Regions from separate parts of the Modicisalibacter sp. 'Wilcox' genome, predicted to be linked through region 1. Evidence: predicted binding sites of a transcription regulator. Region 1 holds the regulator's gene; each other region holds the start of a gene.
What was found. Region 1 encodes PhoB, which activates phosphate uptake and scavenging genes when phosphate is short. Its sites were predicted from a motif close to TGTCATANNNNTGTCANA; they were not measured.
Positions count from the first base shown of each region.

Region 2: G7A98_RS03800 (alkaline phosphatase PhoX) is a predicted target of PhoB. The motif match lies at 3,215-3,232, and genes of this name have one in related genera.
Region 3: G7A98_RS07380 (PstS family phosphate ABC transporter substrate-binding protein) is a predicted target of PhoB. The motif match lies at 3,153-3,170, and genes of this name have one in related genera.

Region 1 is NZ_WNXF01000002.1:239,746-245,363, reverse strand. Features, by position in the region: gene cysZ (sulfate transporter CysZ) at 1-696, shown strand, start outside; gene phoR (phosphate regulon sensor histidine kinase PhoR) at 776-2,125, opposite strand; gene phoB (phosphate regulon transcriptional regulator PhoB) at 2,136-2,825, opposite strand; gene ubiA (4-hydroxybenzoate octaprenyltransferase) at 2,952-3,851, opposite strand; gene G7A98_RS03040 (chorismate lyase) at 3,882-4,421, opposite strand; gene G7A98_RS03035 (FAD-dependent oxidoreductase) at 4,521-5,618, shown strand, end outside.
Region 2 is NZ_WNXF01000003.1:86,177-91,794, forward strand. Features, by position in the region: gene G7A98_RS03785 (TetR/AcrR family transcriptional regulator) at 1-306, opposite strand, end outside; gene G7A98_RS03790 (HlyD family secretion protein) at 461-1,579, shown strand; gene G7A98_RS03795 (DHA2 family efflux MFS transporter permease subunit) at 1,576-3,129, shown strand; gene G7A98_RS03800 (alkaline phosphatase PhoX) at 3,341-5,245, shown strand; gene G7A98_RS03805 (GNAT family N-acetyltransferase) at 5,304-5,618, shown strand, end outside.
Region 3 is NZ_WNXF01000006.1:65,804-71,421, reverse strand. Features, by position in the region: gene G7A98_RS07390 (methyl-accepting chemotaxis protein) at 1-1,548, opposite strand, end outside; gene G7A98_RS07385 (Bcr/CflA family multidrug efflux MFS transporter) at 1,722-2,924, shown strand; gene G7A98_RS07380 (PstS family phosphate ABC transporter substrate-binding protein) at 3,231-4,244, shown strand; gene pstC (phosphate ABC transporter permease subunit PstC) at 4,384-5,618, shown strand, end outside.

The sequences.
Region 1 (5,618 bases):
TCGCCGGGGCTGCGTCGTTACGTCTTTCTGCCGATTCTGGCCAACCTGCTGCTCTATGTCGGCACCCTCGTCTACCTGTTCGACAACTTCGGCGGCTGGATCGACTATGGAATGCGCCAGGTGCCGGGCTGGCTGAACTGGCTCGAGTGGCTGATCTGGCCGCTGCTGGTGGCGAGCCTCGCGGTGGTGGTGTTCTTTACCTTCACGCTGGTCGCCAACCTGATCGCCGCGCCCTTCTACGGCTTTCTCGCCGAGAAGGTCGAGCGCCAGGTCACCGGCCGGCCGCCGCTGGACGATCGCGGCTTCGCCCGCGCCGCCGTCGACGCCCTGGGCCGCGAGCTGGTCAAGCTGGGCTATATCCTGCCGCGCATGGCGCTGCTCTTCCTGCTCGGCTTCGTGCCCGGGCTGAACCTGGTGATGCCGTTTCTATGGGCGGCCTTCTCGGCCTGGATGATGGCGGTCACCTACCTCGACTACCCGATGGACAACAACCTGGTCAGTTTCGTCGAGATGCGCCGCCGTCTGCGCTCGCGCTGGTGGCCGACGCTGACCTTCGGCGGCTGGGTGATGGCGGCCAGCTGGGTACCGGTGCTCAACCTGCTGCTGCTGCCCGGTGCGGTCGCCGGGGCGGTGCTGATGTGGCAGCAGCACTACCGGGACCTGCCGGTAGCGGCCGAGCGGGCGAAGCGTCCCTGATGGGGTAAAGGGCAGCATCCCGGGTGGCGGGTTGCCCGGCCGGAGCCGTGCGGCGTGCGCGACGACCCGCCGTCACCCGCTATTGCCCGCTGTCGGCGGTGCGGTACGTGACCTCGGTGTCGGAGCCGGTCTCGCCGAGGGGGCGGCGGATCAGGCGGGCGGCGGGAAACACGCAACGGAACAGCGCGCCCTCGCCGGGGCGTGACTCGATCTCCAGGCGCGCATCGTGGCGCAGCAGCACGTGCTTGACGATCGCCAGCCCCAGACCGGTGCCGCCGGTGGCCGCGCTGCGCCCCTTGTCGACCCGGTAGAAGCGCTCGGTCAGGCGCGGGAGGTGCACCGGGTCGATGCCGTCGCCGTCATCCTCGACCTCGAGGGCGGCGCCGTCCTGCCAGGGGCGCCAGCGCAGGGTGATGGTGCTGTCCTCGGGGGTGTAGCGCACGGCGTTGAAGGCCAGGTTGGAGACCGCGCTGCGCAGCTCCGCCTCGACCCCCAGCAGGTCGCGCGACTCGGCGGTCTCGATGCGCACCCGGCGTCCGCCGCCCGCCAGGGCGGCGGCGTCGTCGCGCACGCTGCCCAGCAGCGGCGCCACGGCCACCGGCACGCTGCGCTCGGTCTGGTGATCGGTTTCCAGCCGCGACAGCAGCAGCAGGTCCTCGACCAGGTTCTGCATGCGCCGGGTCTGGTCCTGCATCTGGCCGAGGCCGCGCTGCCAGCGCGGCGGCAGCTGGTCGGCATGCTCGGTGTAGGTCTCGAGATAGCCGGTGAGCACGGTCAGCGGCGTGCGCAGCTCGTGGGAGACGTTGGCGACGAAGTCGCGGCGCATCTGCTCGAGACGGTGCAGGCGGGTGATGTCGCGCACCATCACCAGGCGCTCGTTGTCGCCGTAGAGGGTGATCTGGAACTGCAGCATCAGGTCGTCGCGCAGCGGCGAGGGCAGCACCACCGGCTCGCGGTAGTCGCGGGCGTTGAAGTAGTCGATGAAGCGCGGGTCGCGCAGCAGGTTGGTGACGGGCTGGCCGCGGTCGTGACGGGCCTGCAGGCCGAGCATGCGTTCGGCGGCGCTGTTCCACCAGTCCATGTTGCCCTGGTTGTCGAGCATCACCACGCTGTCGCGCATCGCCTCGGCGGATTCCTGGATGCGGTGGATCACGTCGCGCAGACGCTGCTGGGTCAGCCGCTGGACCTTCTGGTAACGGTAGAGGCGATCGAACAGGTCGCCCCACACGCCGCTGCCCGCCGGCGGCTCCTGGCTCGGATCACTGTTCAGCCACTGGTAGAGCTCGCGCAGGTGGCGCAGGTGGATGAGCACGAACAGGGCGAGACCGGCGGCCACGCCCCAGCCGAGACTGCCGAATACCCAGCCCAGCAGGCCCAGCCCGACGACCAGGTAGGCCAGCCGCCAGAGCTCGTTGTTCCAGTAGTACATGCCGGTGATCTCATCCCCGCGCCGAGAAGCGATAGCCGGTACCGCGCACGGTCTGGATCAGGTGCTGATGCGCCTCGCCCAGTGCCTTGCGCAGGCGGCGGATATGCACGTCGACCGTGCGTTCCTCGACGTAGACGTTGCCACCCCACACCTGATCGAGCAACTGGCCGCGGGTATAGGCGCGCTCCGGGTGGGTCATGAAGAACTGCAGCAGCCGGTACTCGGTGGGGCCGACCTCCAGCGCCTGGCCGTGGGACGATACCCGGTGGCTGGCCGGGTCGAGCATCAGGCCGTCGACCTCCACCACCTCCTCGACGCCCCGCGGCGTGGTGCGGCGCAGCACCGCCTTGAGCCGGGCGACCAGCTCGCGCGGCGAGAACGGCTTGGTGATGTAGTCGTCGGCGCCGGCCTCGAGCCCGAGGATCTTGTTGTCCTCCTCGCTCTTGGCGGTGAGCATGATGATCGGCAACTCGGCGGTGGTCTCCTCGCGCTTCAGGCGCCGCGCCAGCTCGATGCCGCTGGTGCCGGGCATCATCCAGTCGAGCAGCAGCAGGTCGGGCTGGCTGTCGACGATCAGGGCGTGGGCGTCCTGGGCATTGTCGGCCTCCAGGACCCGGTAATCGGCCATCTCCAGCGCCACGGCGATCATCTCGCGGATGGAGGGCTCGTCATCGACGATCAGAACGGTCTTGGATGTCATTTCCCTGGCCTCGTGGGGTGACGGACACCGCCCGCGGCAGGCATCCGTCGGTGACAGGACGATGACGATTACAACGCGCGGACATGACAAGCTTGTGACAGGTGCCGGACGGCCGCCAGCCCCGCATCAGCCCTCGGGCCACAGCGCCATCACGAGGCCGGCGTGCAGCACCAGCCCCGCCCAGTGGTTGTTGAGAAACGCCCGGAAGCAGCGTTCCCGGGAGCGGTCGCGGATCAGCCACTGCTGGTAGACGAAGATCAGCCCCATCGCCGTCAGGCCGACCCAGAAGTAGCCGCTCAGCGCCTGGCGCACGCCCACCACCGCCAGCAGGGTCAGGGTAGCCAGCTGCAGCAGACCGATGATCAGCTTGTCGTGGCGGCCGAACAGCACGGCGGTGGACTTGATGCCGATCTTCAGGTCGTCGTCGCGGTCGACCATGGCGTATTCGGTGTCGTAGGCCACCGTCCACAGCACGTTGGCGAGGAACAGCAGCCAGGCATCCGCCGGCAGCTGCTGCTGGACGGCGCCGAAGGCCATGGGAATCGCCCACGAGAAGGCCGCGCCGAGCACCACCTGCGGCCAGTGGGTATAGCGCTTCATGAACGGATAGACGAAGGCCAGTGCCACCCCGCCGAACGACAGCATCACCGTGAAGGCGTTGGTGAAGCAGACCAGCACGAAGGACGCGGCGACCAGCCCCGCGAACAGCACCCGGGCCTCGCCCGCACCGATCCGCCCGGTGGCCAGCGGACGATCGCGGGTGCGCTTGACGTGGCCGTCGAAGTGGCGGTCGGCGTAGTCGTTGATCACGCAGCCGGCGGCGCGCATCAGGTAGACGCCGGCGACGAAGATCAGCAGCGTCGCGCGCTCGGGCAGGCCGTCGGCGGCGATCCACAGGGCCCACAGGGTCGGCCACATCAACAGCCAGGTGCCGATCGGCCGGTCGAGCCGGGTCAGGTGCAGGAAGGCGGGCAGGCGCGCGGGATGCAGGCGAGCCAGACCGACGGGACGCGGGGTGGGTTGCATGACAGCCTCCGAGAACGATCGGGCCACAGTCTAGCGAGTCGCCAGCCCCAGTTCATCCGCCATGGCGGTCAGGAAGAACTCCTGGACCAGCACCTCGAAGCGGCCGTGGCGAAAGCGCGAGCGCCGTCCCCAGGGCGCCTCGGCCGTCGGAAAGGGCGGCGCGCCACGGGTGATCGCGATCGGTCCGCGCTCGAGATCCGGCTGGCGGAACAGCCAGTGGCCCAGCGAGCGCTCGCCGAGCTGGCCCAGCCGCTGGCCGGTCAGGCTGGTCAGCGGCGCCACCGAGCGGGCGAGCACCCAGGGCGTGTCGCCGCTGCACAGCGCCACCTCGCGACACCAGACATAGTGCGAGGCGGGCACGCCGAGGGCACGGGCCTCGTCGCGGCGCGGGCGGGCCAGGCGCTGGGCGAGCAGGCGCACGGCGAAGGGCTGCGGCATCGCCGCGCCCAGCCGCCGGGTCAGCGAATCGCGCGAGGCCAGCCACTGCCACCAGGCCGGGCTCATCGCCGGCCGCCAGGCGGCGGCGGGGCGCCAGTGGGGGATCGCCACGGGGCGTGTCGAAGCGGGCAAACCGGCCTCCGGGTCGGCAAACGGGCGCGATAGTGTACCATGACGACCTGGCCGGCCCGGTCCCGGCCCGTCATCCACGACCCGCTGGCACCACGACCCATGACTCGATCCCTGACCCTGATCGGCAGCGGCATGGCCGGTTTCGGCCTGGCGCGTGCCCTGCGCCGCCTGCAGCCCGAGCGGCCGATCACCCTGATCACCGCCGACAGCGGCGACGACTATTCCAAGCCCCTGCTCTCCACCGGCTTCGCCAAGGGCCTGGCGCCGGAGGCGCTGGCCGCCGACTCGGCGCTGGATGCCGCCGAGCGCCTGAATCTGGTGATGCGCCCCCGGACCCGGGTCGACGCCCTCGATCCCGTGGCCCGCGAGCTGCACATCGGCGCCGAGCGCCTGCCCTTCGATGACCTGGTGCTGGCCACCGGGGCCGCGCCGCAGCCGCCCTTCGCCATCGACGCAACACTCGCCGGGCGGGTCTTCACCATCAACGACCTCGACGACTACCGGGCCTTCCATGCCGCCCTGACGGCGCTGGGGCGGTCGGCGCGCGTCGCCGTCATCGGCGCCGGGCTGGTGGGCTGCGAGTACGCCAACGACCTGGTCGCCGGCGGTCATGCCGTGGCCATGATCGCCCCCGAGCGGGCGCCGCTGGCCCGCCTGCTGCCCGAGCCGCTGGGCCGGGTGCTGGGCGCTGCGCTGGCCGGGGCGGGGGTCGAGCTGCATCTGGGGCGCGGCGTGGGCGAGCTGGGTCTCGACGGCGGGGATCTGAGCGTGGCGCTGGATGACGGCCATGTCCTCGACGCCGACCTGGTGCTGGTCGCCACCGGCCTGGTGCCGCGCACCGAGCTGGCCGCCACGGCAGGGCTCGCGGTCAGCGAGGCCGGGATCCAGGTCGATCGCTGCCTGCGCACCGCGGTCGAGGGCATCCACGCCCTGGGCGACGTGGCCTGCGTCGACGGCGTCAACGCCATGTATGTCCAGCCGCTGCAGGCCGGCGCCCGCGCCCTGGCGGCGACGCTGGCCGGCACCCCCACCGCCGTGCGCTACGGTCCCTGGCCGGTGCTGGTCAAGACGCCCTGCTGCCCGGTGGTGGCCCTGCCGCCGCGGGTCACGCCCGCCCGCTGGCGCATCGAGGGCGAGGGCGACGATCTCGCCGCCCTGGCCGAGGACGACCGGGGGCGGCTGCTGGGCTTTGCGTTG
Region 2 (5,618 bases), on a different contig from region 1:
CCGCCGGCCCAGCTCGAACAGCACCTGCTCCGGTGCGGCGGCATCGCGCCGCCCGGCCTCCAGGACCTCCCAGGCGGTGGCGATATGGCGCTCCATCGCCGCCATGAACAACCCTTCCTTGTTGCCGAACAGCTTGTAGAGCGTGGCCAGCGACCCGCCGGCCCGCGCGACCACGTCGTTGACGCTGGCGCCGGCATACCCCTGTTCCAGGAAGACGTCGCGGGCGGCATCGAGCAGCCGTTCACGGCGCGCCTCGCCGCGCGGGGTGCAGGCCCGTGCGCACGGGCCGGGGCGGGATTCGGACATGCGGACTCCTGGCCGGATCGATCATCGATGGTCATGTAGTGTAGCATTCATTACACTATGTGGCAGCGGCCCGGGCGATGGAAGCCACGAAGCCCGGGCAGGCCCGCAAGGCGCGCGGCATCCGCGCCGGGGCGCAGCGAACCGAGGAGTCGACATGAAGCAGACGGGCAAGATCGTGGGCGTGCTGGTGGCCGTCGTGGCGCTGGCCGTGCTGGGCTGGCGGGGCTGGGAGTGGTGGCAGGTCGGTCGCTTCATCGAGGAGACCGACAACGCCTACGTGCATACCGACAGCGTGGCGATCCGCGCCGAGCTCGCCGCCCGGGTCGCCGAGGTAGTGGTCGACGACAACCAGCCGGTGACGAAAGGGCAGCTGCTGGTGCGCCTCGACGACGCCAGTTATCGCGATCGGGTCAGCCAGGCCCGGGCGCAGCTGGCGGTGGCCACGGCCGCGATCGCCCAGGCCCGGCGGCAGGTGGCGTTGCAGAAGGCGGCGATCGACGAGGCCGGAGCGCAGGTCGAGGCGGCCCGGGCCGATGTCGACCAGGCCCGGCAGCATCTGGCGCGCTCCTCGAAGCTGGCCTCGCGCAACTATGCCTCGCGCCAGCAGCACGAGGACGACCAGGCCGCCCTGCGGGTCGCGAAATCGACGCTCGCCGCGCGGCAGGCCGCGGTAACCTCGGCACGGCGCCGGCTGGCGGTCGCCGAGTCCGACGTCGACAGTGCCCGGGCCAGGCGCGACGCCGCTCGGGCCGATCTGGCCTACGCCCGTCATCAGCTCGACAAGACCCGTATCGTCGCCCCCCGCGACGGCGTGGTCGGCAACCTGACCGTCGAGGCCGGCACGCTCGCCCAGCCGTCACTGACGCTGATGCAGCTGGTGCCCATCGACTCGGCCTACGTGGTGGCCAACTACAAGGAGACCCAGCTCGCGCGGATGCGGGTCGGCCAGTCGGTGACGATCCATGTCGATGCCTTTCCCGACACGACCTTCAGCGGCGTGGTCGACAGCCTGGCGCCGGCCACCGGTACCCAGTTCAGCCTGCTGCCGCAGGACAACGCCACCGGCAACTTCAACAAGGTCGTCCAGCGGGTGCCGGTGAAGATTCGTGTCACCGGCCCCGACGACGCCCTTGGCCGGCTACGTGGCGGGCTGTCGGTGGTGCCGGGGATCGACACCCGTGACCGGGACACCGATACGCCCGGAAAGCCGGCCTCCGGAAAGCCGGCCTCCGGAAAGCCGGCCTCCGTGGCCCGTAGCGGGAGCGGCGCGTGAGCGACGCCGCGGCCGACGGCGCCCGTCAGGGCGTCAGCGACCTGCCGCCGTGGCCGCAGCGCTTCGGCTTCATCGCCGCGGTGTTCGGCATGTTCATGGCGATCCTGGATATCCAGATCGTCGCCAGTTCGCTCAACGAGATCCAGGCCGGGCTGTCGGCCAGCCAGGACGAGATCTCCTGGGTGCAGACGGCCTACCTGATCGCCGAGATCGTGATGATCCCCCTGTCGGGGATGCTGATGCGCATTCTCTCGACGCGGGTGGCCTTCACGCTCTCCTGCGCCGGTTTCACGCTGGCCAGCCTGGGCTGCGCGCTGGCCGGCTCCATCGAGCAGCTGATCGTGCTGCGCGCCATCCAGGGCTTCGCCGGCGGAGCGATGATTCCCATCACCCAGGCGGTGAGCTTCTCGATCTTTCCCCGGCGGGTGATGGGCAGCGTGCAGGCGGTGATCGGCATGGTGGTGACCATGGCACCGTCGGTCGGCCCCACGGTGGGCGGCTATCTGACCGATATCGCCAGCTGGCACTGGCTGTTTTTGGCCAACGTGATCCCCGGGGTGCTGGTGTGCTGGGCGGCCTGGACCTTCCTCGACATCGACCGGGCGAACCATGCCGTCGCCCGCCGTCTGGACTGGATCGGCCTGGCGCTGATCGCGGTGTTTCTCGGCTCGCTGGAGTTCGTGCTCGAGGAGGGCCCCGGCGACGACTGGTTCGCCAGCGATCGCATCGTCGTCATGACGCTGCTCTGCGTGCTGGCGGGGATCTGGTTCTTCGCCCGCACCCTGCGGCGCGAGCATCCCATCGTCGACCTCTATGCCTTCGCCAACCGCAACTTCGCCCTCGGCGCCGGGCTGGGCTTCATCATCGGCATCGCGCTCTACGGGCTGGTCTACCTGATGCCGCTGTTCTTCGGCCAGGTGCGTCACTTCTCGAGCCTGCAGATCGGCGAGGTGATGTTCGTCACCGGCCTGACCATGTTCTGCTGCGCGCCGATCGTCGGCCAGCTTTCCAATCGCCTGGACCTGCGCGTGCTGCTCGTTGCCGGCCTGCTGCTGGTGGGCATCGGCTCGATGATGAACGCCGACCTGACCGTGGAGTCGGGGTTCTGGCAGTTCTTCTGGCCGCAGGTGGTGCGCGGCATGGGGCTGATCCTGTGCATCATTCCCGCCTCGCGGATCGCGCTGGGTACCTTGCCGCCCCATGAAGTGGGCAATGCCAGTGGCCTGTTCAACGTGATGCGCAACCTCGGCGGGGCGGTGGGGCTGGCGCTGCTCGACACGCTGCGCGACTGGCGCGAGGACTTTCACTGGAACGCGCTGGCGCCGGCCATCGATACCGGCCGCGAGGTGGTGGTGGCGGAAATCGCCAGGTACGAGGCGATGCTCGCGGGCTCGGTGCCCGACGCCCACCAGGCCGCGGTGGGCATGCTGGTCCAGCGCCTCTCCGAGCAGACGGTGGTGATGGCCTTCAACGACATCTTCCTGTGGCTGGGCATGATCTACCTGCTCAGCGTGCCGCTGGTGTTCCTGCTGCGGCGCATCGAGGCCTGACTTCAGCCAATGCCTGGCGTCCTGCCGGCCGGGCATCGGTTCGGCGCTGCTCCATCGGGCCGGTGCCATCGAACGGACACGAAAGTGTCAGCCGGCTGTCATCGTGGTGCCGGATCATGCGGTCATGTCGATCATGGCGTCGGTGCCTCTTGTGGCCAGGCCGACGTCGTTCGACGCCACTTCGATCCGCCTGACGACCAAGGACGTTCCCATGACCCAGTCTGTCGATAGCAATCGCCGCCGTCTGCTCGGCTTCATGGCGGGCGCGCCACTGCTGCCGCTCGCCGGTGGTCTTGCCGGCCTCGGTGCCAGCCGTTCCGCGGCCGCCGCGACCGAGGCCACGCTCGATTCCGTCAGCTTCCTGCCCATGGCGGCGCCCTCGCTGAGCAACCCGGTCGCCATGGCGACCACCACCATCGGCTCGGCCATGCAGCTTCACATGAGCGACGGCAGCAGCCGCCAGGTCAAGCTCGCCTATCATCCGTTCTTCATCACCGGCGATCGGGTGCCCGACGGTCAGGGCGGCACGGTGGTCGCCGGCGGCTACTACGACATCGACAACCGGCCGATCCTCGACCCCTCGGCCGGCAATCGCCAGTTCTTCTCCGACTGCCCGGACGGCACCAGCCTGCTGACGGTCGACAACGCCCGGGTCGACGGCGTGTACGGCAACCCGGTGTTCGCCGTCGTGCAGTTCGAATACACCACCCGCGACGGCGCCGGCGAGTCGATGTACGGCCGTCTGCCCTCGCCGATCGCGGTGCTGACCCTGGACCAGAACCCGGAAACCGGCGAGCTGACGCTGGTCAAGTATCACAATGTCGACACCTCGCCGGTGGGCGGGCTGTGGATAACCTGCGGCGCCAGCCTGTCGCCCTGGGGCACCCACCTCTCCAGCGAGGAGTACGAGCCGGACGCCGCCGCCCCCGACGATGAATTCAAGAGCTACTGCCGGAACCTGTTCGGCGACGAGAATAGTGGCACGCCCTACAATTACGGCCACCTGCCGGAAGTGACGGTCAATCCGGACGGCACCGGCACCCTCGTCAAGCATTACAATCTCGGGCGTCTCTCCCACGAGCTGATTCAGGTCATGCCCGACGAGCGCACCGTGCTGATGGGTGACGACGCCACCAACGGCGGCCTGTTCATGTTCGTCGCCGACAAGCCGCGGGATCTGTCGTCCGGCACCCTGTACGTGGGCAAATGGACCCAGGTCTCGGGCAAGGGCCCCGGCGCCGGCAACATCGGCTGGATCCGTCTGGGCCATGCCGACAGCGCCGAGATCAAGAAGCTGATCGACGACGGCATCCAGGCGTCGGATATCATGGATATCCGCACCGAGGACCCGAAGGACGACAGCTTCACCCGCATCCCCTACAGCGGCAAGATCAACTGGGTCAAGCTCCAGCCGGGCATGGAGAAGGCCGCGGCCTTCCTGGAAACCCATCGCTACGCGGCCCTGGTGGGTGCCTCGATGGGCTTCACCAAGATGGAAGGCACCACCGTCAATGCCGCGGACAAGAAGGCCTATTCGGCCATGTCCTACATCTACAAGACGATGACCGACGGCAGCAGCGAGATCCATGTCGAGGGTCCGAACGCCGGTGCGGTCTACGAGCACACCCTGCGCGGTGGCCAGAAGGACAGCGGCGGCCAGCCCATCGACAGCGAGTGGGTGTCGGTGCACATGGCACCGCCGGCCAACCTCGTCGGCGAGGACTTGGCCAGCCCCGACGCGCTGGGCAACACCGCCCATGCCGACCGCATCGCCAACCCCGACAACATCAAGTTCTCCGAGGAACTGCGCACCCTGTTCATCGGCGAGGACAGCGGCAACCACGTCAACAACTTCCTGTGGGCCTACAACGTCGACAGCGGCAAGCTGGCGCGCATCCTGTCCTGCCCCGCGGGCGCCGAGTCCACCGGGTTGCAGGCCGTCGACGCGATCAACGGCTGGACCTACATCATGAGCAACTTCCAGCACCCGGGTGACTGGGAAAGCCCGCTGCACGACAAGGTCCGCGAGACCCTGGACCCCTATGTGCGGGCCAACTACAAGGATCGCTACGGCGCCGCGGTGGGCTACATCACCGGCATGCCGAAGCTGGGCTGAGCCGCCGCCGACCGTCGGGCACTGGTCTCGACGCCGTGCATGGCGCATCCTGTGCGCCATGCACGATTCCCTGAGTGCCGCCCTCGCGGCACTGCGCCATACCCTGACCGATCGCCGCCACCGTGGCCTGCTGTGGGCCGACGGCGAGGCGGCGATGCTGCGTGAGCGGGCACTGAGTGTCTGGCGCGGCGGCACCTGGCAGGCGCCGCTGTGGCTGGGCCCGGCGAGCCCCGCCGATGACCTCCCCGCGCTGCCCGCCGCCAAGGCCCGTACACGGCTGGGCGGCGAGCACGATCTGGTGGTGGTGGACGCCGCCACCCCGGGCGGCGGCTTCGACCCCGAGGCCTTCGGCGCCGTCGCCGGCACGGTGCGC
Region 3 (5,618 bases), on a different contig from region 1:
TCGAAAGCGGGCCACGCTGTCGCGCAGCCGGTCCGCATCGCTCTGCAGGGTCCGGGCGATCTCGCTGGCCTGCAGGGCGCGGCGCCGATTGCCCAGGGTTACGCTTTCCATCTCGGCGACCGCGGTGTTGACCTGCTCGAGGCCGCGGCTCTGCTCGTGTGAGGCATTGGCGATCTCGCCGACAAGTTCGCTGACCTGCCCGATGGCCTCGACGATCGCCTGCATGGTCCGGCCGGCGCGGCCGGCGAGTTGTACCCCGGCTTCGACACGCTGGTCGGAGTCATCGATCAGTTCGCGAACCTGGCTGGCAGCGGTCGCCGAGCGCCCCGCGAGATTGCGGACCTCGCCGGCAACCACCGCGAAGCCGCGCCCTTGTGAGCCGGCCCGGGCCGCTTCCACCGAGGCGTTGAGGGCTAGAATGTTGGTCTGAAAGGCGATGGTGTCGATCAGCGTGACGATCTCGCCGACTCGTCGGGAGCCCTCCTCGATACCGCGCATGGTGTTGGTCATTTCGTCCATGACCCGGCCGCCATCGTACGCCTGGTGCGCCGTGTTGGCGGCCAGGTCGCTGGCACGGTTGGCATTGTCGGCGTTGTGGGCGACAGTCGTGGTCAACTGATCGAGGCTGGTGGCGGTCTCTTCCAGCGAGGTCGCCTGACATTCGGTGTCGTCGGAGAGCTCGGCGTTTCCCTGGGCGAGGTCACGAACCCGTGCATGCACCGCCTCGCCGCTGTTACGGACGCCATTCACCGTCGACGCCAGGTTGTGTCGCAGCTCCTCGAGTCCCAGGAAAAGCCGGCCGATCTCATTGGTCCCGCGTGCCCCGACGGGATGGGAAAGATCGCCGTCGCGCATCTGCGCGAAGTGTACCAGCAGGTCGCGCAGTGGGCGGGTCACGTGACGGGCCACCCAGAACAGCATCAGACCGCCCAGCACCAGGCTGACGAGCAGGGCGCCGGCGATGGCGATGTCGAGCAGCACACTCATGGCGTTGAAGGCACTGACCAGGGCGTTGCCGCGCTGGCGCGAGGTCGTGAAAAAGTCATCGGCGCTGGCCATGAATGCCTGGCTCATCGCGCTGACCCGCGAGCGCCCCGACTGATAACCGCTGACGTCGCTGTCCTCGAGGCTCATCAACTGCAGGGAGAGGCCGGTATTGAGCAGCGACTGGAAACGTTTGGCGAGCGCCTCGGTCGCCTTGGCCTGACCGGGCTGCGGTGGGATGGACTGAAAGTGTTCGAAGGCCTGGCTGGCACCGGTGAGTAGGGTCTTGGCTTGTTCGATGACTGGCCCCGGGCGATCGAAGGAGGGTTTGGCGAGAAGGGCGGCGGCACGATCCATCGCCACCCGGGCGCGCAGCATGTCGATATAGGCCCGGTCCAGCGCGGAGGATTGCTCGACATGAATCTGATCGAGCGTGCCGAAGGTCTGGCGGCTGTAGTGATTAGCGTACAGGCCCAGAGCGCCGACGCTCAGCACCATGAGGCTGAAGACGGCCAGCACGGCCGTCCAGGTCGCGCGGACGGACAGATTATCGAGAGTTTTCATGAATGACCCTTGCGATGATTCGATTTCTTTTCGTGCCGCTCTGGGTGCGGCATCGGGTCGGTTCTAGCAGGGATGTGTTGCAGTTTGGCTAATATGGCAGCATCGCCCTGACAATCGTCCGGGCCTGCTATGATGTGCGCCCGACCCGATTGACTACCGACGTAAGGAAACGTATGTCGCCGATCACCCCACGACGGATTGCCCTGCTGGTGGCGGCCAATACCGCCATTGCGCCGCTGGCGATCGATGCCTACCTTCCCGCCATTCCGGCGCTGGCGAGGACCGTCGATGCCAGCGTGCATCTGACCGAGCTGTCGGTGAGCCTGTTCCTGTTCGGCTTCGCCCTGGGCCAGTTGATCTTCGGGCCGCTGTCGGACCGGCTGGGGCGGCGCCCGGTGCTGCTCGGCGGAGTGGTGGTCTTTCTGCTGACCAGCCTTGCGATCACCCAAGTGAATTCGCTGGAGATGCTCTGGGCGCTGCGTTTCCTTCAGGCACTGGGGGGTGGGGCATCGGTGGTCAACTCGGCGGCGATCGTGCGCGACTGCTTCAGTGGACGCGAGGCGGCCAAGGTTCTGTCGACCATGGTGATGATTTTGATGCTGGCACCCTTGGTGGCGCCGGCACTGGGTAGTGCGCTGCTCTACCTGGCGGACTGGTGGCTGATCTTCGCCTTCCTCGCCGGCTATGCGGGCTTCGTGCTGTGGTTGTTGCACCGCTACCTGCCGGAGACCCATGGCCGTGACCCGGATGCGCCGAACTTCGTGCAAGTGCTCGGCAACTATCGCAGCGTACTCGCCCACCGCGAGGCGATGGGCTACATCTGTGCGGTGTCGATGTCCTTCGCCGGAATGTTCGCCTTCATCACCGGGTCGCCGTTTCTCTACATGGAGTATTTCGATCTGTCACCGGCGGCCTATCCCTTCGTCTTCGGCGCCAACATCCTGGTGATGTCGGCGTCCAATCGCGTCAATATTCGCCTGCTGCGCTATTTCTCGCCACAGAACAATCTGCTCTGGGGGCTGGCGATTCAGTTGGTCATGGGCATCGTCCTGCTGGCGGTCTTCGCGCTCGGCTGGGATTCACTCTACTCGGTGGTACCTTTGCTGGTGGTGTTTGTCGGCATGCAGGGGCTGATCGGTCCCAACGCCATGTCGTCAATGCTCGATCACTTTCCACACATGAGCGCCACGGCGACGGCCATGCAGGGCAGCATCCAGTTCTCCTGCGGCGCGCTGGCCGGGGTGCTGGTGGGGGCCTTCCAGATTCCCAGTGCCTGGCCCATGGTGCTGACCATGGTCGGTGCCTCGGTGATCGGCAACGTCGGAGTGCGCGTACTGTCTGGCCATGCCCTGCGGCAGGCACCGGCATCGCCATGACGCTCAGCGAGTCAGGGGGCGGCGCGATCTGTGTCCGGCCTTTCCTTGACCGTGATGATCTGTCACGCTCCCGACCTGGCTGCTTTCATGGGGCTGGAGGCGCCACCCTGGGGCTGGAGGCGCCGCCCGGTCCTCGCTGCACTGAAGAGCCCGCTGGCCTTGCGTTTCGCCCCGCGGATGGGAGTGAACGATGCTGGCTTCCCGGACAGGCGTTCCACGTCCGTTGGCTGTCACGAAGCTGTCATCTTCCTGCGGCATCTTGTGCAGAGAGAAGGTTGAACACTCTCATCGACAGGAGTTACCCGCATGAACCGCATCCTGAAGACCACTGCCGTTGCCGCCGCCGTGATGGGCGTAGTCGGTGTCGCCCAGGCCCGTGAGCAGCTTCGCATCGTCGGCTCGAGCACGGTCTACCCGTTTGCCAGCTATGTCGTGGAAGAGTTCGGAGCGACCACCGACTACCAAACGCCGGTTATCGAATCCACTGGCTCTGGTGGCGGTTTGAAGCTGTTCTGCGCCGGTGTCGGTGAGGACACTCCGGACATCACCAACGCCTCTCGACCCATGAAGGTCTCCGAGTTCGAGCGCTGCAAGAAGAACGGGGTCACCGATATCACCGAGGCGACTATCGGCTATGACGGTATTGCCTTCGCCGAATCGAGCGACAACGACCCGATCAACCTGACTCGTAAGCAGATCTTCCTGGCGCTTGCCGCCAAGGTGCCGCAGGATGGCAAGCTCGTTGCCAACCCCTACAAGAAGTGGAGCGACATTGATCCGTCGCTGCCGGATCGCGAGATCTCCGTCTATGGACCGCCCACCACTTCCGGGACCCGCGATGCCTTCGAGGAACTGGTGATGGAAGCCGCCTCTGAAGACATGAAGGCCTACGGTGGCAAGGCCTACACTGACATCCGCTCGGATGGTGCCTACATCGACGCTGGAGAGAACGACAACCTGATCGTTCAGCGTCTGGCCGAGGATACCGATGCCTTCGGCATTTTCGGTTACTCTTATCTGGAAGAGAATTCCGACACCCTGACTGGTGCCAGCATCGACGGTGTCGAGCCCACGCCCGAGACGATCAGCTCTGGCGATTATCCGGTGTCGCGTTCGCTGTTCTTCTACATCAAGAACCAGCACGCCGACAGCGTGCCGGCGATGTACGAGTACGCTAACCTGTTCATGAGCGAGAAGATGATCGGGCCGATGGGTTACCTCAAGGGGCTGGGTCTGATCCCGCTGCCGGAAGACATGCGCAAGATGCAGCGCCAGCAGGTAAAGAACCACGAGAAGCTCGAACTGGCCGACCTCAAGTAAGTCAGCGTCGCCCATGAGAAGCGAGGCCGGCGACGAGAGTCGTCGGCCCGTTTGCATACCGAAAGGCCCTCGAGGCCCGGGGCCAAGTGTCATTTGGTTCCGGGGCTGACGGGGCGGGGTCCGTAGCAAGAGACCGATTATGCTGTCCAACCTGACTTTACTGACGTTCTGTGCGGTGCTGGCGGTGCTCGGCCTGATCGCATTCGTCGTGGCGCGCGCCAAGGCTTTGCGCACGCGCCAGGCAGGGGTGGCGATGTATGCCCAGCCCGATCAGTACGCCTGGTTTTCGGTGCTGGCCACGGCCGGCCCGGCCATTCTGGTGGGGGCCGTCGGTGCCTTCGTCATGCTGCTGCTGGGTGCTGAGATACCCACGCCCTACCTGCTTGCCGCAAGCCTGGTGATTGCCGCCATTGGGCTGTTCGTCGGGGTCATGCAGGTGCGTCCCGATTTTCACGCTCGTCAGGCCATCGAGCGGGTGATTCGCCTGGCGCTGGCCTGTGCAGCCCTGGTGTCGATCGTGACTACCTTCGGCATCCTGTTGTCGATCATTTCCGAAGCGATCCGCTTCTTCCAGATGCAGAGCCTCTGGGATTTCCTCACCGGCACCACCTGGGCGCCGGGCGATAGTTTCCTCGCCGCGGCCGGACGCGGCGGCGAGGTGGAGAGCGTTGCCCAGTTCGGCTCGGTGCCGCTGTTCGTAGGCACTTTCATTATTTCGTTGATCGCCATGCTCGTGGCGATACCGGTCGGGCTGCTCGCGGCAATCTACATGGCCGAATTCGCGCCGCCGCGGATCCGTACCCTGGCAAAGCCGGTGCTGGAGGTGCTGGCCGGCATCCCCACGGTGGTCTATGGCTTCTTTGCGGCGATCACCGTGGCGCCGATCATCGTCGACTTCGCCGGCTTCTTCGGCCTCGATGCTTCCTACAATAACGCCCTTGCGCCGGGTGTGGTGATGGGGATCATGATCATTCCCTTCATCTCGTCGCTGTCCGATGACGTGATCAACGCGGTTCCCGACAGCATGCGCGAGGGTTCACTGGCGCTGGGCATGACCAAGAGCGAGACTATCAAGAGTGTGGTGCTGCCCGCGTCGCTGCCGGGCATCATCTCGGCCTCGCTGCTCGCCGTCTCCCGTGCGCTGGGGGAGACGATGATCGTGGTGATGGCTGCCGGCATGCGTCCCAACCTGACCGCCAACCCGCTCGAAGACATGACCACGGTGACCGTGCGTATCGTCGCTGCGTTGACCGGCGACCAGGAGTTCGAAAGCGCCGAGACATTGTCCGCCTTTGCCCTGGGGCTGGTGCTGTTTGTGGTCACCTTGGCCCTCAACATGGTGTCGGTACTGATGATTCGCCGCTTCCGCGAAAA